Regions from separate parts of the Robertmurraya sp. FSL W8-0741 genome, predicted to be linked through region 1. Evidence: a T-box and tRNA genes for the amino acid it is inferred to sense, from the RefSeq annotation. Region 1 holds a T-box; the other regions hold tRNA genes.

Evidence for each region. The T-box of region 1 lies ahead of proS (proline--tRNA ligase). A T-box ahead of a tRNA ligase gene usually reads a tRNA of that ligase, here a tRNA-Pro.
Region 2: it encodes a tRNA-Pro, which carries the amino acid that the T-box ahead of proS (proline--tRNA ligase) is inferred to sense. The anticodon was not compared.
Region 3: it encodes a tRNA-Pro, which carries the amino acid that the T-box ahead of proS (proline--tRNA ligase) is inferred to sense. The anticodon was not compared.

Annotation. Positions count from the first base shown of each region.
Region 1 is NZ_JBBOQG010000001.1:1,137,034-1,141,918, forward strand. It holds gene NST02_RS05425 (YdeI/OmpD-associated family protein) at 1-12, shown strand, start outside; gene NST02_RS05430 (potassium transporter TrkG) at 144-539, opposite strand; gene NST02_RS05435 (PadR family transcriptional regulator) at 729-1,265, shown strand; gene NST02_RS05440 (ABC transporter ATP-binding protein) at 1,334-2,044, shown strand; gene NST02_RS05445 (ABC transporter permease) at 2,037-2,747, shown strand; T-box leader at 2,844-3,053, shown strand; gene proS (proline--tRNA ligase) at 3,107-4,543, shown strand; gene NST02_RS05455 (putative RNA methyltransferase) at 4,838-4,885, shown strand, end outside.
Region 2 is NZ_JBBOQG010000001.1:1,520,725-1,525,609, reverse strand. It holds gene NST02_RS07400 (helix-turn-helix domain-containing protein) at 492-938, shown strand; tRNA gene NST02_RS07395 (tRNA-Glu) at 1,198-1,269, opposite strand; tRNA gene NST02_RS07390 (tRNA-Ser) at 1,275-1,365, opposite strand; tRNA gene NST02_RS07385 (tRNA-Asn) at 1,369-1,443, opposite strand; tRNA gene NST02_RS07380 (tRNA-Ile) at 1,485-1,561, opposite strand; tRNA gene NST02_RS07375 (tRNA-Gly) at 1,566-1,639, opposite strand; tRNA gene NST02_RS07370 (tRNA-Phe) at 1,850-1,922, opposite strand; tRNA gene NST02_RS07365 (tRNA-Asp) at 2,086-2,162, opposite strand; tRNA gene NST02_RS07360 (tRNA-Met) at 2,195-2,268, opposite strand; tRNA gene NST02_RS07355 (tRNA-Ser) at 2,433-2,525, opposite strand; tRNA gene NST02_RS07350 (tRNA-Ile) at 2,563-2,639, opposite strand; tRNA gene NST02_RS07345 (tRNA-Met) at 2,664-2,740, opposite strand; tRNA gene NST02_RS07340 (tRNA-Ala) at 2,827-2,902, opposite strand; tRNA gene NST02_RS07335 (tRNA-Pro) at 2,918-2,994, opposite strand; tRNA gene NST02_RS07330 (tRNA-Arg) at 3,000-3,076, opposite strand; tRNA gene NST02_RS07325 (tRNA-Leu) at 3,116-3,201, opposite strand; tRNA gene NST02_RS07320 (tRNA-Gly) at 3,209-3,283, opposite strand; tRNA gene NST02_RS07315 (tRNA-Leu) at 3,324-3,408, opposite strand; tRNA gene NST02_RS07310 (tRNA-Lys) at 3,481-3,556, opposite strand; tRNA gene NST02_RS07305 (tRNA-Thr) at 3,730-3,805, opposite strand; tRNA gene NST02_RS07300 (tRNA-Val) at 3,864-3,939, opposite strand; rRNA gene rrf (5S ribosomal RNA) at 3,964-4,080, opposite strand; rRNA gene NST02_RS07290 (23S ribosomal RNA) at 4,298-4,885, opposite strand, start outside.
Region 3 is NZ_JBBOQG010000001.1:276-5,160, reverse strand. It holds gene NST02_RS00075 (Tex family protein) at 1-814, shown strand, start outside; gene cmpA (cortex morphogenetic protein CmpA) at 1,135-1,248, opposite strand; gene NST02_RS00065 (SprT family protein) at 1,343-1,804, shown strand; tRNA gene NST02_RS00060 (tRNA-Asn) at 2,093-2,167, shown strand; tRNA gene NST02_RS00055 (tRNA-Ser) at 2,182-2,272, shown strand; tRNA gene NST02_RS00050 (tRNA-Glu) at 2,286-2,360, shown strand; tRNA gene NST02_RS00045 (tRNA-Asp) at 2,515-2,591, shown strand; tRNA gene NST02_RS00040 (tRNA-Gln) at 2,606-2,680, shown strand; tRNA gene NST02_RS00035 (tRNA-Lys) at 2,840-2,912, shown strand; tRNA gene NST02_RS00030 (tRNA-Leu) at 3,004-3,085, shown strand; tRNA gene NST02_RS00025 (tRNA-Leu) at 3,155-3,240, shown strand; tRNA gene NST02_RS00020 (tRNA-Arg) at 3,315-3,391, shown strand; tRNA gene NST02_RS00015 (tRNA-Pro) at 3,397-3,473, shown strand; tRNA gene NST02_RS00010 (tRNA-Gly) at 3,696-3,769, shown strand; partial or broken rRNA gene NST02_RS00005 (16S ribosomal RNA) at 3,905-4,885, shown strand, end outside.

The DNA of each region.
Region 1 (4,885 bases):
AAGAACGCTTGATAAAAAAGCAAGAAGGGCTGACATCCAATTAATATGCTCTCCCTTAGATAGACAAATAAAAACCTATTTTACCTTAAGGGGAGCATATCATATCTATCAAGTAAGCCCATTCTTACTTTTAAAAAATGAGGTTAACCAGTTAGAACATCCTCACTAGGGTATTTTATTTTTTCAATTTCCGGTTGCGCTAGAGAAAATGCGAGAGTAAGTGGACCTAATTTACCAAAAAACATAACAAAAATAATGATCAATTTTCCAATCGTTGATATATCTCCTGTGAATCCCATCGATAGACCTACAGTCCCGAAGGCGGAAATGACTTCAAACAGTAATTTCAAAAAAGGCAGCGGTTCAGTTATATTTAAGGTAACGATGGCTAAAAAAATAAAGCTAGCACTGATGGTTAAAATAGCCAAAGAGCGAAAAACCACCTTTTCCTTAATGGCTCTTCTCCCTACCGTTATATTTTGCTTTTCTCTTATAAAAGTAATAACAGAGAGTATGATAACTATATTATTTTCAGAGATGTTTGCTTTGTTCTTTCCTTTTTTGGCACCCTTACAATGAGACTAGGTTCGGGATACCGAGTGTTGTTAGTATGTTTTGAAGCCTCCATTGAAAAGAGAAAAAAATAATCCTTAGTTGTTGACAATCGGTGAATAAATGCTTAAACTTTTTTATATATTCAACGTTGAATAAACAAAGGAGTATTTCCAGTGACAAAACTATTAGTATTAGCTATGCTCAGTATACAGCGAATGTCAGGTTATGAAATTAAATCGATGCTTGAACTGAATGATGCACAAAGATGGGCTGGGGTATTGCCAGGCTCGATTTACAATGCTCTCAAAAAGCTTGAAAAAGAGGGGTATATTGAAGTGGCCAGTATTGAAAGTAGCGGTCACCGACAAAAAGCTATTTATAAAATTACCCCTAGTGGAGAGGCCTATCAAAAAGAATTAGCTTTAGAGTGTCTTGGCAGTTCAAAGGTGAATTATCCCACTGATTTATATTCTGGGCTTTCTCTTGCTTATCAACTTCCTAAGGATGAAGCGATTGAACAACTAACGAAAAATAAGGAAAAATTAATCCTTGAATCTCAAGCTGTCAAAAGTGGTCTAACAGAGAAAGAAAAAGCATTGCAAGGAGAAATTCCACAATTAACTAATGTGGTGTTTAATCATATGTTTGAAATGATTGAATCGCAGATTAAGCTTATTGAGGCTACTATTGCCATTATTGAACAAAAATAACAAAGCCATTTATAGTGGCTTTGATTTTCACTAAATAGTCAAAGTTGATTATACAAAGGAGAGTATGTATGAAGCTAATTGAATTTATAAATGTTGAGAAAAGCTTTAAAGGCAGAAAAGTAATCAATGAATTGAATTTTTCGATTTATTCTAACGAAATTATTGCATTAATTGGTTCTAACGGTTGTGGAAAAACGACCACGATTCGTATGGTCTTGGGGATAACTGAACCTGATAAAGGAATGATTAAGAGATGGTCAAAAGACTTTAATAAAAAAGTCGGTGCACAGCTGCAAACAACACCTTTTTTTGAAGGCTTTAGTGTGGAAAACAATTTAAAGCTGTTTAGTACTTTTTATCAGTCAAGGCTGACAAATGAAAAGATTGCAGAGATATTGAAAAATTATAGTCTATTGGATGTAAAGAATACGTTAGCTTCCAAGTTATCACTAGGTCAACAAAAAAGGTTGGCTATTAGTATCACAACGCTGCACAACCCAGACTTGGTAATTCTAGATGAGCCTACAGCAGGTCTTGACCCAAGCGGACAGCGAGAGGTTCAAAACATGATTCGTCGTTTAAAGTCGCAAGGTAAAAGTGTTTTATTCTCCTCCCATGATATGTTAGAAGTCCGTAATACAGCTGATCGAATCTTAATAATGGATCGAGGGAAGTTGTTGGAAGATGGGGGACTGGAAACCATCCTTAAGAAACATGGTGTATCAGGTTTTGAAGAACTATATTATCAATTAATCAAAAAGGAGAATCAAAATGGCTAATATTATTCGGATTTCACTTGAAAAGGATATAAAGGATTTCTATCTCTTATTCTGGTCCATTTTTTTACCATTTGCTACACTTGTGTCCTTGGCTATCTTTGAAGTAAATGTAAATGAAACTATATTAGTTGGTCTCATAACGATGAGCATCTTTTTCTATTGTTGTACAACGAACTCATTTTCCATTTTTGCGCAAAGGAAGCGTGGTGTTTTTGATTTATTGACGATCACTCCTTTTTCTTTATGGAAATACCTTAGTAGTATTACCATTAGCCAGACTGTCATTGCTTGCACGGTTTCGACTCTGTTGTTGTATAGTGAAAATAGCATATTTGATTTGAAAATATCAGCATTACAGTTTGTATTGTTTATACCCTTTTTCTTTATCGGCTCCGCCATATTTACCTTAATGGGCTTCATACTTTCAAGCTTTCCTAAAAATGAAGGACAATTAAGCATTGGTTCGAATCTCGTGATGATTCCTCTTTTTCTCTGCAGCAGCATCTTTTTTAAGCTTGGCAATTCTCCTATGGTGGTTCAATGGCTTAGCTGGATTAACCCTGTTGAGTGGCTACAAAACGGTTATCGTTCTATCTTAGCGACTAACTATGCTGATTATTTAGTTTCCGTTGCGGTTCTTTTCGTATTTTTAGTCATCACTCTTATAATCTCGATCAAAACTTTTCGAATGAAGGAGACTTGAGTTTGCCATTTAGGAGGAGTTCAAAGTAGCTTATAAAAATGTATTTTACAACAAAGATTGAATTCCGCTCCGCAAATTGATATAGTAATTTCAAATATGTATTCAATGATGTGATCAAGTAAATAAGGATTGTGAACCAGAAAATATAGCCTTGGCTGAAAGCTATATCACCTCTCCTTATTGAAACCTACCACGGAGAAGTTAGTAAACCTAACCGAGTCGTTTCGTTAAAAACGTTAGAGGGCATAAAATTTTTATGTCGAACTAAGGTGGTACCACGTCTATAAGCGTAAAGACGTCCTTATATAGGACTCTTTATGCTTTTTTTAGGTCATATTATTTTTTCAGGAGGAAAGAACATGTCTCAAAAAACAAAAGATTTTTCAAAATGGTATATTGACACCATCCAAAAAGCGGATTTAATGGATTATACACCTGTTCGTGGCTGTATCGCGTTTAAGCCAGATGGCTATGAATTATGGGAACATATCCAGGCTGAAATGGACAGACGTTTCAAAGAAACTGGTCATCGCAATGCCTACTTCCCAATGCTAATTCCTGAATCGTTTTTCCAAAAGGAAAAGGATCATATCGAGGGCTTCTCACCAGAATTACCCTGGGTAACGGAAGCGGCAGGAGAGAAATTAGAAGAGCGTTTAGCGCTTCGTCCAACTTCTGAAACGATGATTGGTCACCTTTATTCTGACTGGATTAAAAGTTATCGCGATCTACCAGTTTTAATCAACCAATGGGCAAATGTGTTCCGTTGGGAGAAAAAGACACTGCCATTCATTCGTACGTCTGAGTTTTTATGGCAGGAAGGTCATACGGCACATGTCGATGAAGAAGATGCTCGTAAAGAAACAATGCAAATGCTAAATATCTATAAGGAAGTCGTAGAAGGACTGTTGGCCATCCCTGTTTATGATGGTCAAAAGACACCATCAGAGCGTTTTGCTGGTGCTGTTGACACCTATTCCATCGAAGCGATGATGCAGGATGGAAAAGCTGTACAAGCTGGTACTTCCCATTATTTAGGGACAAAGTTTGCAGAAGCATTCGATATTAAATATTTAACGAAAGAAAATAAACACACATATGTTCATACAACGTCTTGGGGGACATCGACTCGTTTAATTGGCTCCGTTATTATGGTCCATGGCGATGAGCAAGGACTTGTATTACCACCAAGAATTGCTCCAACGCAAGCAGTGCTTATTCCTGTAGGTCCTTGGAAAAAGAATCCTGCTATTATGGAGAAATTAGATGAGATTTTTGCAGCTCTAAAAGCAAAAGGAATTCGCGTCCGTCTTGATGACAGCGATCAATCACCAGGGTTTAAGTTTAATGAGTGGGAATTAAAAGGAGTTCCGGTACGAATTGAGCTTGGCCCACGTGATTTAGAAAATAATCAAGCCTTAATGAAAGCACGTGATGAAGGGGATAAAGTTTCTGTCCCGTTAGAATCTGTCGTTGAGGCGGTTGAAAAAGAATTGGAGACGATGCAAACACGCCTATTCGAAAAAGCAAAAGCTTTCCGTGCGGCGAACTCGCATACACATATCGATACGCTTGAGCAGTTAGAGCAGCATTTAGCCGAATCTGAGCAAAATGAAACAATTCCTGGTTGGATCTTAGCTGGTTGGTGTGGGGATGATGCTTGTGAAGAAAAGGTGAAGGAACAAACGAAATTCACAACTCGTAACATTCCATTTAACCCACCGACAACAAAAACCACTTGTATCTGCTGTGGACAAGAAGCGAAACATACCGTCTGGTTTGCCCGTGCGTATTAATCGGAAAATGAAAAGCCAACTTCTTTCGTAAAGAGGTTGGTTTTTTGTCGTCCAATTATGGAATAATTAAATTTACATATATCTCCGTCCCTTGGTATGATAATGATGTGGGTGAAGCCCTATAATTGTATGTAACAGGGAGTTATCACTATGATTATTCAGTTCATTCGTTATAGATAAGAAGAGGTATAGATAGTTTATGGACCCAAATTTTGTTTTTTTTGAAAACGAAAAGAGGGTTTATTTGTCTATGCCTTTTTCATTTATTGAATACGAATGAATGAGGTGAATTCTTTGTTACCAAAAAATAAAAGAATGATGAGTGCGGAGTTTGTAAGCAAG
Region 2 (4,885 bases), 380 kb from region 1:
ATGAATGGAACAGAGTTGCTATCCGTTTCCCCCTGTTCATCTGACAGCGGGACACTCTAATAAACCTGTGTGGAGCAGTCGGTATATGAAACCCCTCTCTGAATTTAAAACAGTATAAGTATGAGTGAGCAAAGCTCCTTTTGTTTGTGATACTGATATGAAGGTGCAACCAAATAAACACGCATATACGTGTAAATAAAATCAAACCAATGTAGACATACGTATGCCTTTTTCAAGCTGAATCAAAACAGCATGCAAGAAGCTCTTCTTAAGAAAACACATTATTCATAGCACTTTAACTTGGGTGTCAAACAAATAAAATTAAGAATACTCAAAAATTCATTTCACAAAAAATATTTGCAGCTATTTAGCACCGGTGGACAAATATCATTTGCTAATTAAAATTATACACGTTTTTGCGTGCGAGTCAACAAAAATAATCGAATTTTCGTATATAAACACGTATTTTCGTACGAAGGGAGAAAAAATTGATGAAAAACATCGAAAATATTGGAGAACGAATTAAATTTTTAAGAGAAAAACATGGATTATCTCAGGCTGCTTTTGCAAAAAGAATTGGTGTGTCCGCTGGAAATGTCGGAGACTGGGAAAGCGAGAAAAAGAAATCTTTACCTGGCGCCAAAGCCATTTATGCTATTGCCAAGGAATTTGAAGTAACGGCAGATTGGCTGCTAGATGGAGAGGAATACATAGTGGATTCAACGTTTAATAGTGGAAATATCGTGATCCAGGATGGTAAACCAGCAATCAGTCCCTCCAAAAATACAGGATCCACTAACGACACAGATTCGAATGAAATAGTGAATCTAACGGCAGAAGCAAAAGAGTTAATTACGATTTTTAACAGCTTAAATAAACGTGACGCCGCTGAATTATTAATGATTGCACGGATGAAAAAAGAGCTCGGTAACCGATGAAAGAAGGGCGCTAATGATGAAGATGTATCTTACCATTAGCGCCCTTTTATCCCCTTCTCTATCCCTTAATCTAAAGTACGAGTGATAGTGTTATGTCGTTACTCTAATCTTATTAGATTCTCGTCAGAATCGGGAGTTTATATGCTTTGTCCTTAAAACTATTTTTAAATCCCAATAAATATTTCAGAGCCAAAAAAAGCGTATCATTAGTATAGTACGATAAAAAAAACTGCTGACCTAATGTCAACAGCTTTTTTTATGACCCGTACGGGATTCGAACCCGTGTTACCGCCGTGAAAGGGCGGTGTCTTAACCACTTGACCAACGGGCCAGAAATGGCGGAGAAGGAGGGATTTGAACCCTCGCGCCGGTTACCCGACCTACACCCTTAGCAGGGGCGCCTCTTCAGCCACTTGAGTACTTCTCCATATGGCTCCGCGGGTAGGATTCGAACCTACGACCGATCGGTTAACAGCCGATTGCTCTACCACTGAGCTACCGCGGAATACGATGCGTTCTAGCTTCCATAAATTAAAAAAGCAAAGATGGTGGGCCTAAATGGACTTGAACCATCGACCTCACGCTTATCAGGCGTGCGCTCTAACCAGCTGAGCTATAGGCCCATTTTGGAGCGGGTGATGGGAATCGAACCCACGACAACAGCTTGGAAGGCTGTGGTTTTACCATTAAACTACACCCGCATTTTTATTGAATTATACTAGATTTTATCTTCCCTTATTTTGGCCTTCTTTCATGCCTCTAACTCTTCTTGCTTTTTCAGGATGTCATATCGTCGAGGCAACTCGTTGATAAATCATTGAAGCTTTGCTCGTGGCTGTGGTTTTACCATTAAACTACACCCGCATAGTGAAAGTTTTTTTACTACACTATGCTTCGTAAAAAAACTTTGATGGCTCAGGACGGAATCGAACCGCCGACACAAGGATTTTCAGTCCTTTGCTCTACCGACTGAGCTACTGAGCCGTAATAATATTAAATTCCTATAACACATTTTCCGAATGTCCTTCGCCCTCATCTCAGAAAGTTGATTCAAGATGATGCTCGATGAGTGCGCTGGATGCTTATCCTTGCCGCTTATTCATCGTGCTCTACCGACTGAGCTACTGAGCCATCATATGTAAGTAAATGGCGGTCCGGACGGGACTCGAACCCGCGACCTCCTGCGTGACAGGCAGGCATTCTAACCAACTGAACTACCGGACCAAAGTAGTTTCAACTTTATTGAAACTACTCGATTGCGGAGGCAGGATTTGAACCTGCGACCTTCGGGTTATGAGCCCGACGAGCTACCAGACTGCTCCACCCCGCGCTAATAGTATATATCTAGATAAGCGCATGCTACTAGATAGCTTAATGACTGTCCCGATTTCAGTATGCTTACTCGAGGAAGAACTTCAATCGGTACAACTCGCAGTTTACTCAGTGAAGTAACGCTTGTTGCTCCACCCTGCGCTAATAGTAAAATTGGTGATATGGCGGAGGAAGAGGGATTCGAACCCCCGCGCGGTTTAACCCGCCTGTCGGTTTTCAAGACCGATCCCTTCAGCCAGACTTGGGTATTCCTCCGAAATATTATAGGTTGTTTTGCTTATGCAAAAAATAGTGGTGGACCTTGTAGGACTCGAACCTACGACCGGACGGTTATGAGCCGTCTGCTCTAACCAGCTGAGCTAAAGGTCCAATAAAGCTTTTGTGGTAAAATATTGGTAGCGGCGGAGGGGATCGAACCCCCGACCTTACGGGTATGAACCGTACGCTCTAGCCAGCTGAGCTACACCGCCAAATATAATATGATAAATACTCACTTTTATTATGAGCCATTATAAGAATGAATATATTCAATTTATTTCGTTGTGTGAATAATTATTGGTGGAGCCTAGCGGGATCGAACCGCTGACCTCCTGCGTGCAAGGCAGGCGCTCTCCCAGCTGAGCTAAGGCCCCATCATTATAGCATAGTGGTCGGGAAGACAGGATTCGAACCTGCGACCCCTTGGTCCCAAACCAAGTGCTCTACCAAGCTGAGCTACTTCCCGTTACATGGCGCGCCCGAGAGGAGTCGAACCCCTAACCTTTTGATCCGTAGTCAAACGCTCTATCCAATTGAGCTACGGGCGCAATATAACAGTCATTTCCACTACTGTGAAAAAACTTTAATGCCGAGGACCGGAATCGAACCGGTACGGTAGTCACCTACCGCAGGATTTTAAGTCCTGTGCGTCTGCCAGTTCCGCCACCCCGGCTAATAAATGGAGCGGAAGACGGGATTCGAACCCGCGACCCCCACCTTGGCAAGGTGGTGTTCTACCACTGAACTACTTCCGCAAAATTAATCGATTAAAAAAGCAGATATATTATTTTTTCTTGGTGCGGGTGAAGGGAGTCGAACCCCCACGCCTTGCGGCGCTAGATCCTAAGTCTAGTGCGTCTGCCAATTCCGCCACACCCGCATGTTAAAATCATAAGTTCTTTTTACTGACGTATATTAAAGAAAGATATTTTTCCCTACATCGTAAGAACTTTGGTGAGCCATGAAGGACTCGAACCTTCGACCCTCTGATTAAAAGTCAGATGCTCTACCGACTGAGCTAATGGCTCTGAAGTAAATATGCGCTGCTATCAAATTTTCAACTTTGAGATAAAAAGCATCTACGATGTCCCCACCTCAGAAAGTTAACTCAAGCAGCAGCTCGATGGGTACAACTCGCAGCAAATTCATAGATGAATTGCTCGTTGCTCTACCGACTGAGCTAATGGCTCTAAATCTAAAATGGTGCCGGCCAGAGGACTCGAACCCCCAACCTACTGATTACAAGTCAGTTGCTCTACCAATTGAGCTAGGCCGGCATATATGTTAAGACAGAAAATGAAAAGGTACATTATTTTCGCTAACGCGAAAAAATGTTGGTGGAGGATGACGGGATCGAACCGCCGACCCCCTGCTTGTAAGGCAGGTGCTCTCCCAGCTGAGCTAATCCTCCGAAATAGCAATTTATTATTAAACAGCCCGGCAACGTCCTACTCTCACAAGGGGACAGCCCCTAACTACCATCGGCGCTGAGAAGCTTAACTTCCGTGTTCGGTATGGGAACGGGTGTGACCTTCTCGCTATCGCCACCGGACCTATTTAAATTATCAAGACAAATTCTATTATAATGGTTTTAACTTTTTTTTCAAGTAGAAATTCAAAAGAATTTTCCTTCATAACTAATTGTTAAAAATAATTAAAACTTCCTTATAATAAACTTTTTATGTAACATGAGAACATAACAACATGAAAATCTATTGTACCCTCAAAACTAGATAATGGATGAAGAAGAAAAAGACCGAGTAACCTATTTGGTTAAGTCCTCGAACGATTAGTATCAGTCAGCTCCACATGTCACCATGCTTCCACCTCTGACCTATCAACCTGATCATCTTTCAGGGTTCTTACTAGCTTGCGCTATGGGAAATCTCATCTTGAGGGGGGCTTCATGCTTAGATGCTTTCAGCACTTATCCCTTCCGCACATAGCTACCCAGCGATGCTCTTGGCAGAACAACTGGTACACCAGCGGTGCGTCCATCCCGGTCCTCTCGTACTAAGGACAGCTCCTCTCAAATTTCCTACGCCCACGACGGATAGGGACCGAACTGTCTCACGACGTTCTGAACCCAGCTCGCGTACCGCTTTAATGGGCGAACAGCCCAACCCTTGGGACCGACTACAGCCCCAGGATGCGATGAGCCGACATCGAGGTGCCAAACCTCCCCGTCGATGTGGACTCTTGGGGGAGATAAGCCTGTTATCCCCGGGGTAGCTTTTATCCGTTGAGCGATGGCCCTTCCATGCGGAACCACCGGATCACTAAGCCCGACTTTCGTCCCTGCTCGACTTGTAGGTCTCGCAGTCAAGCTCCCTTGTGCCTTTACACTCTACGAATGA
Region 3 (4,885 bases), 1.1 Mb from region 1:
GGTGAAGATCGATCCTAAGTCTGTTGGAGTTGGGCAATATCAGCATGATGTTTCGCAAAAAAGATTGAATGAATCACTCACTTTCGTGGTGGAGACGACTGTTAACCAGGTTGGAGTAAATGTGAATACAGCATCTGCTTCATTGCTGCAATATGTAGCTGGGCTGTCTAAAGCAGTTGCTAATAATATTGTTAAAAAGCGTGATGAAGAAGGCAAGTTTAGTAAAAGGGAGCAGTTAAAGAAAATTCCGAGATTGGGTGCGAAGACTTATGAGCAGGCAATTGGCTTTTTAAGAGTGATCGATGGAACTGAACCGCTTGATCGTACAAGCATTCATCCGGAAAGTTATCCTGAAGTAAAGCGACTTTTGAGCAATCTTGGATTTACAACGAATGATCTTGGTTCAGAAGCGTTAAAAACCGTTTTGTCAAAGGTTAATATAAAGGATATCTCTGTAGAGCTTGAAATAGGGGAGCTTACGTTAAAGGATATTATTGATGCGTTAATGAGTCCTGAACGCGATCCGCGAGATGATCTTCCAAAACCTTTGTTAAAAAAAGATGTATTAAAACTTGAAGATCTTAAAGCAGGTATGGAGCTCCAGGGAACAGTGAGAAATGTCGTCGATTTTGGGGCATTTGTGGATATTGGTGTGAAACAAGACGGCCTTGTCCATATTTCTAAATTAAAACAAGGATTTGTCAAGCATCCGCTCGATGTTGTCTCAGTTGGTGACGTCGTAACTGTATGGGTGGAATCTGTTGATGTGAAAAAAGGAAGAGTTGCCTTGACAATGCTGTCACCACAGGAATAGTGGCGCAAAATGACAAGCTGCACGATTCGGATGAGAGTTGTGTAGCTTGTTTATTGACGGCCTTGGTTTTTTGAATGATTAGAATCTTGGTCGGTCAAAAAGAATTCATTTATTAGGCTTATAAATGTCGATGTTGCTTTCTGACTCCATAAAACGATGGGAGAAAACGAGATTTCTCCTATCGCTTTATGGAACCCTTTCAGTTATGCTGAAAGGTATGTGAAACTAGGTTTCACACGAAATGAGCCAAAAAAGTGTTTTATCAATGGCTCAAGCATTAGGGGATGTATCGTAATTTATTGCTTGTAAACAGTACATGTTCAGGAGCAGTGTTTTTTTCTGTAAAAGAACCAGCATTGATTCAGCAATTTAATTTGATGACGGTTTTTCTCAAGAAAGGCTCTTTGCATTTGATTTTGGAACCAAGTTGGCATGGTGAGACCTCCCAGTTTTAAAATTCAAAGGGTATATACAATGTATGCTATAATGGGTTGTCATGTTTACTTATAATGGAGAGGAATACGTTTTATGGAGGAATTTCAACTACAAGGGCTTGTTGAAAAGTTGTCACTGGAGTTTTTCCAGAGGCCATTCAAACATAAAGCGATTTTTAATAATCGTTTGCGTACAACAGGTGGCCGCTATTTATTGAAATCTCATAACATTGAAATAAACCGAAGGTATTTGGAACAATTGGGTGAGGAAGAATTAATCGGCATTATTAAGCACGAGCTTTGCCACTACCATCTTCATTTGGAGGGAAAGGGCTATCGGCATCGCGATGCTGACTTTAAAAAGCTTTTAAAAAAGGTTGGAGCTCCCCGTTTTTGTAACGTATTGCCCGATGGTCCGGAGAGAAAACGCAGTTATAAGCTACATGTTTATAAATGCTCCAATTGTGGTCAGGTTTTTAAAAGAAAGAGAGCTGTAGATGTATTACGATATGTATGCGGAAAGTGCCGAGGTAAACTTATCCAAATGAATGGTTGACATTTCGAAAAAAGGATGTTAATTTATATTTCCGCGCACAAAGGTGTAAGTCGAAATTACTTATATTTTTGTTCTTGACTTGGATATAACATCTCATTATAATATGAAGAGTCGACAAAAGAGAGACGGTATAAAACACATTATTCCGCGGTAGCTAAGTGGTAGAGCAACGAGCAAAGCATCATGAAAGTGCTGCGAGTTGTACTCATCGAGTTGCTGCTTGGTTTGTCTTTCTGAGATGAGGACAATCGGTAAGGGATAGTGGGCTTAGGAACGAATATTTTTTATTCCGCGGTAGCTCAGTGGTAGAGCAATCGGCTGTTAACCGATCGGTCGTAGGTTCGAATCCTACCCGCGGAGCCACCATTTTGGATTGTGGGGAAGTACTCAAGAGGCTGAAGAGGCGCCCCTGCTAAGGGTGTAGGTCGCGCGAGCGGCGCGAGGGTTCAAATCCCTCCTTCTCCGCCATTATATTTTTAATGGCCCGTTGGTCAAGCGGTTAAGACACCGCCCTTTCACGGCGGTAACACGGGTTCGAATCCCGTACGGGTCACCAATTCTTCTCAACCTGTTTCCTTTATTTCATTGAAAAGATTTTGCTCACGCGGAAAATTGTCATTTTCACTAGTGTGAAAAAAGGAAGGAAAGCTATTTTCTCCTACGTCGAAAAAGACAAAGGAAAGTTATTTTCACGATAGTGAAAAAACATTGGTCCGGTAGTTCAGTTGGTTAGAATGCCTGCCTGTCACGCAGGAGGTCGCGGGTTCGAGTCCCGTCCGGACCGCCATTGCTTTTTAATATTGGGCTATAGCCAAGTGGTAAGGCAACGGACTTTGACTCCGTCATTCGTAGGTTCGAATCCTGCTAGCCCAGCCAATTTTTTAGAAGTGATTGCTTAGAACGGTACAGCAGCCAGGTAAATTCATTTTTGAATTTGTTATCTTATTCCAGTCGATCCGTTATTTGAATGCTCCTTCTGAGATGGTGACATCACAGATGCCTTAAAGAATTTGGCAGTTGCACTTATTTAGTTTAGAGCCATTAGCTCAGTCGGTAGAGCATCTGACTTTTAATCAGAGGGTCGAAGGTTCGAGTCCTTCATGGCTCATCAAAGTTTTTTCGACGGAGGAGAAATAACTTTCCTTAATATACGTCAGTAAAAACTTTTTATTATTTTGCAAGTGCAAAAATAATAGTCTGCGGGTGTGGCGGAATTGGCAGACGCACTAGACTTAGGATCTAGCGCCGCATGGCGTGGGGGTTCGACTCCCTTCACCCGCATCATTAATTACCACTTGAAAATAATATTCTTTTTGCGTATAATATTATTTATCGCTTCTTTAGAATAATGCGGTCGTGGCGGAATGGCAGACGCGCTAGGTTGAGGGCCTAGTGGGGGCAACCCCGTGGAGGTTCAAGTCCTCTCGGCCGCACCAAAAAGTTTTGAAAGAATTGTTGACAATCAGATTGTTATTGTGATATAATGATTAAGTTGTCTTTCGGATAGGATGCGCCCGTAGCTCAATTGGATAGAGCGTTTGACTACGGATCAAAAGGTTAGGGGTTCGACTCCTCTCGGGCGCGCCATACATCGGGAAGTAGCTCAGCTTGGTAGAGCACTTGGTTTGGGACCAAGGGGTCGCAGGTTCGAATCCTGTCTTCCCGACCATGAGTTGTTACGCACGACCAAGATAGAGCAGGGAAGATTAAGTAAAATTACAATAATAAATGCGGGTGTAGTTTAATGGTAAAACCACAGCCACGAGCCTTGCTCCTATGAATTATCAACGAGTTGCCTCGACGATTAATCATCTATGAATAATCAAGAAGAGTTAGAGGCATGTAAGGCCAAGATAGGGCAGGAAAGTTAAGTAAAATTACAATAATAAATGCGGGTGTAGTTTAATGGTAAAACCACAGCCTTCCAAGCTGTTGTCGTGGGTTCGATTCCCATCACCCGCTCCAATAAAATTTTACACAATTGCACTTTGAAAACTAAACAAATCATACGTCAACAAATAATTATAGTGGAGGCTATCTTTCTTTAAGAAGCTGAAACTAGCCAACGTTTATTTTAAACCTAAGAGCTAATCTTACTCTTTATTGGAGAGTTTGATCCTGGCTCAGGACGAACGCTGGCGGCGTGCCTAATACATGCAAGTCGAGCGCTTGCACAAGAAAGCTTGCTTTCTTGTTGCTTGAGCGGCGGACGGGTGAGTAACACGTGGGCAACCTGCCTATAAGACTGGGATAACTTCGGGAAACCGGAGCTAATACCGGATAATGCTTTTGAACACATGTTCGAAAGCGGAAAGATGGTTTCGGCTATCACTTATAGATGGGCCCGCGGCGCATTAGCTAGTTGGTGAGGTAACGGCTCACCAAGGCGACGATGCGTAGCCGACCTGAGAGGGTGATCGGCCACACTGGGACTGAGACACGGCCCAGACTCCTACGGGAGGCAGCAGTAGGGAATCTTCCGCAATGGACGAAAGTCTGACGGAGCAACGCCGCGTGAGTGATGAAGGTTTTCGGATCGTAAAACTCTGTTGTTAGGGAAGAACAAGTACCGGAGTAACTGCCGGTACCTTGACGGTACCTAACCAGAAAGCCACGGCTAACTACGTGCCAGCAGCCGCGGTAATACGTAGGTGGCAAGCGTTGTCCGGAATTATTGGGCGTAAAGCGCGCGCAGGCGGTTCTTTAAGTCTGATGTGAAAGCCCACGGCTCAACCGTGGAGGGTCATTGGAAACTGGGGAACTTGAGTGCAGAAGAGAAGAGCGGAATTCCACGTGTAGCGGTGAAATGCGTAGAGATGTGGAGGAACACCAGTGGCGAAGGCGGCTCTTTGGTCTGTAACTGACGCTGAGGCGCGAAAGCGTGGGGAGCAAACAGGATTAGATACCCTGGTAGTCCACGCCGTAAACGATGAGTGCTAAGTGTTAGAGGGTTTCCGCCCTTTAGTGCTGCAGCAAACGCATTAAGCACTCCGCCTGGGGAGTACGGCCGCAAGGCTGAAACTCAAAGGAATTGACGGGGGCCCGCACAAGCGGTGGAGCATGTGGTTTAATTCGAAGCAA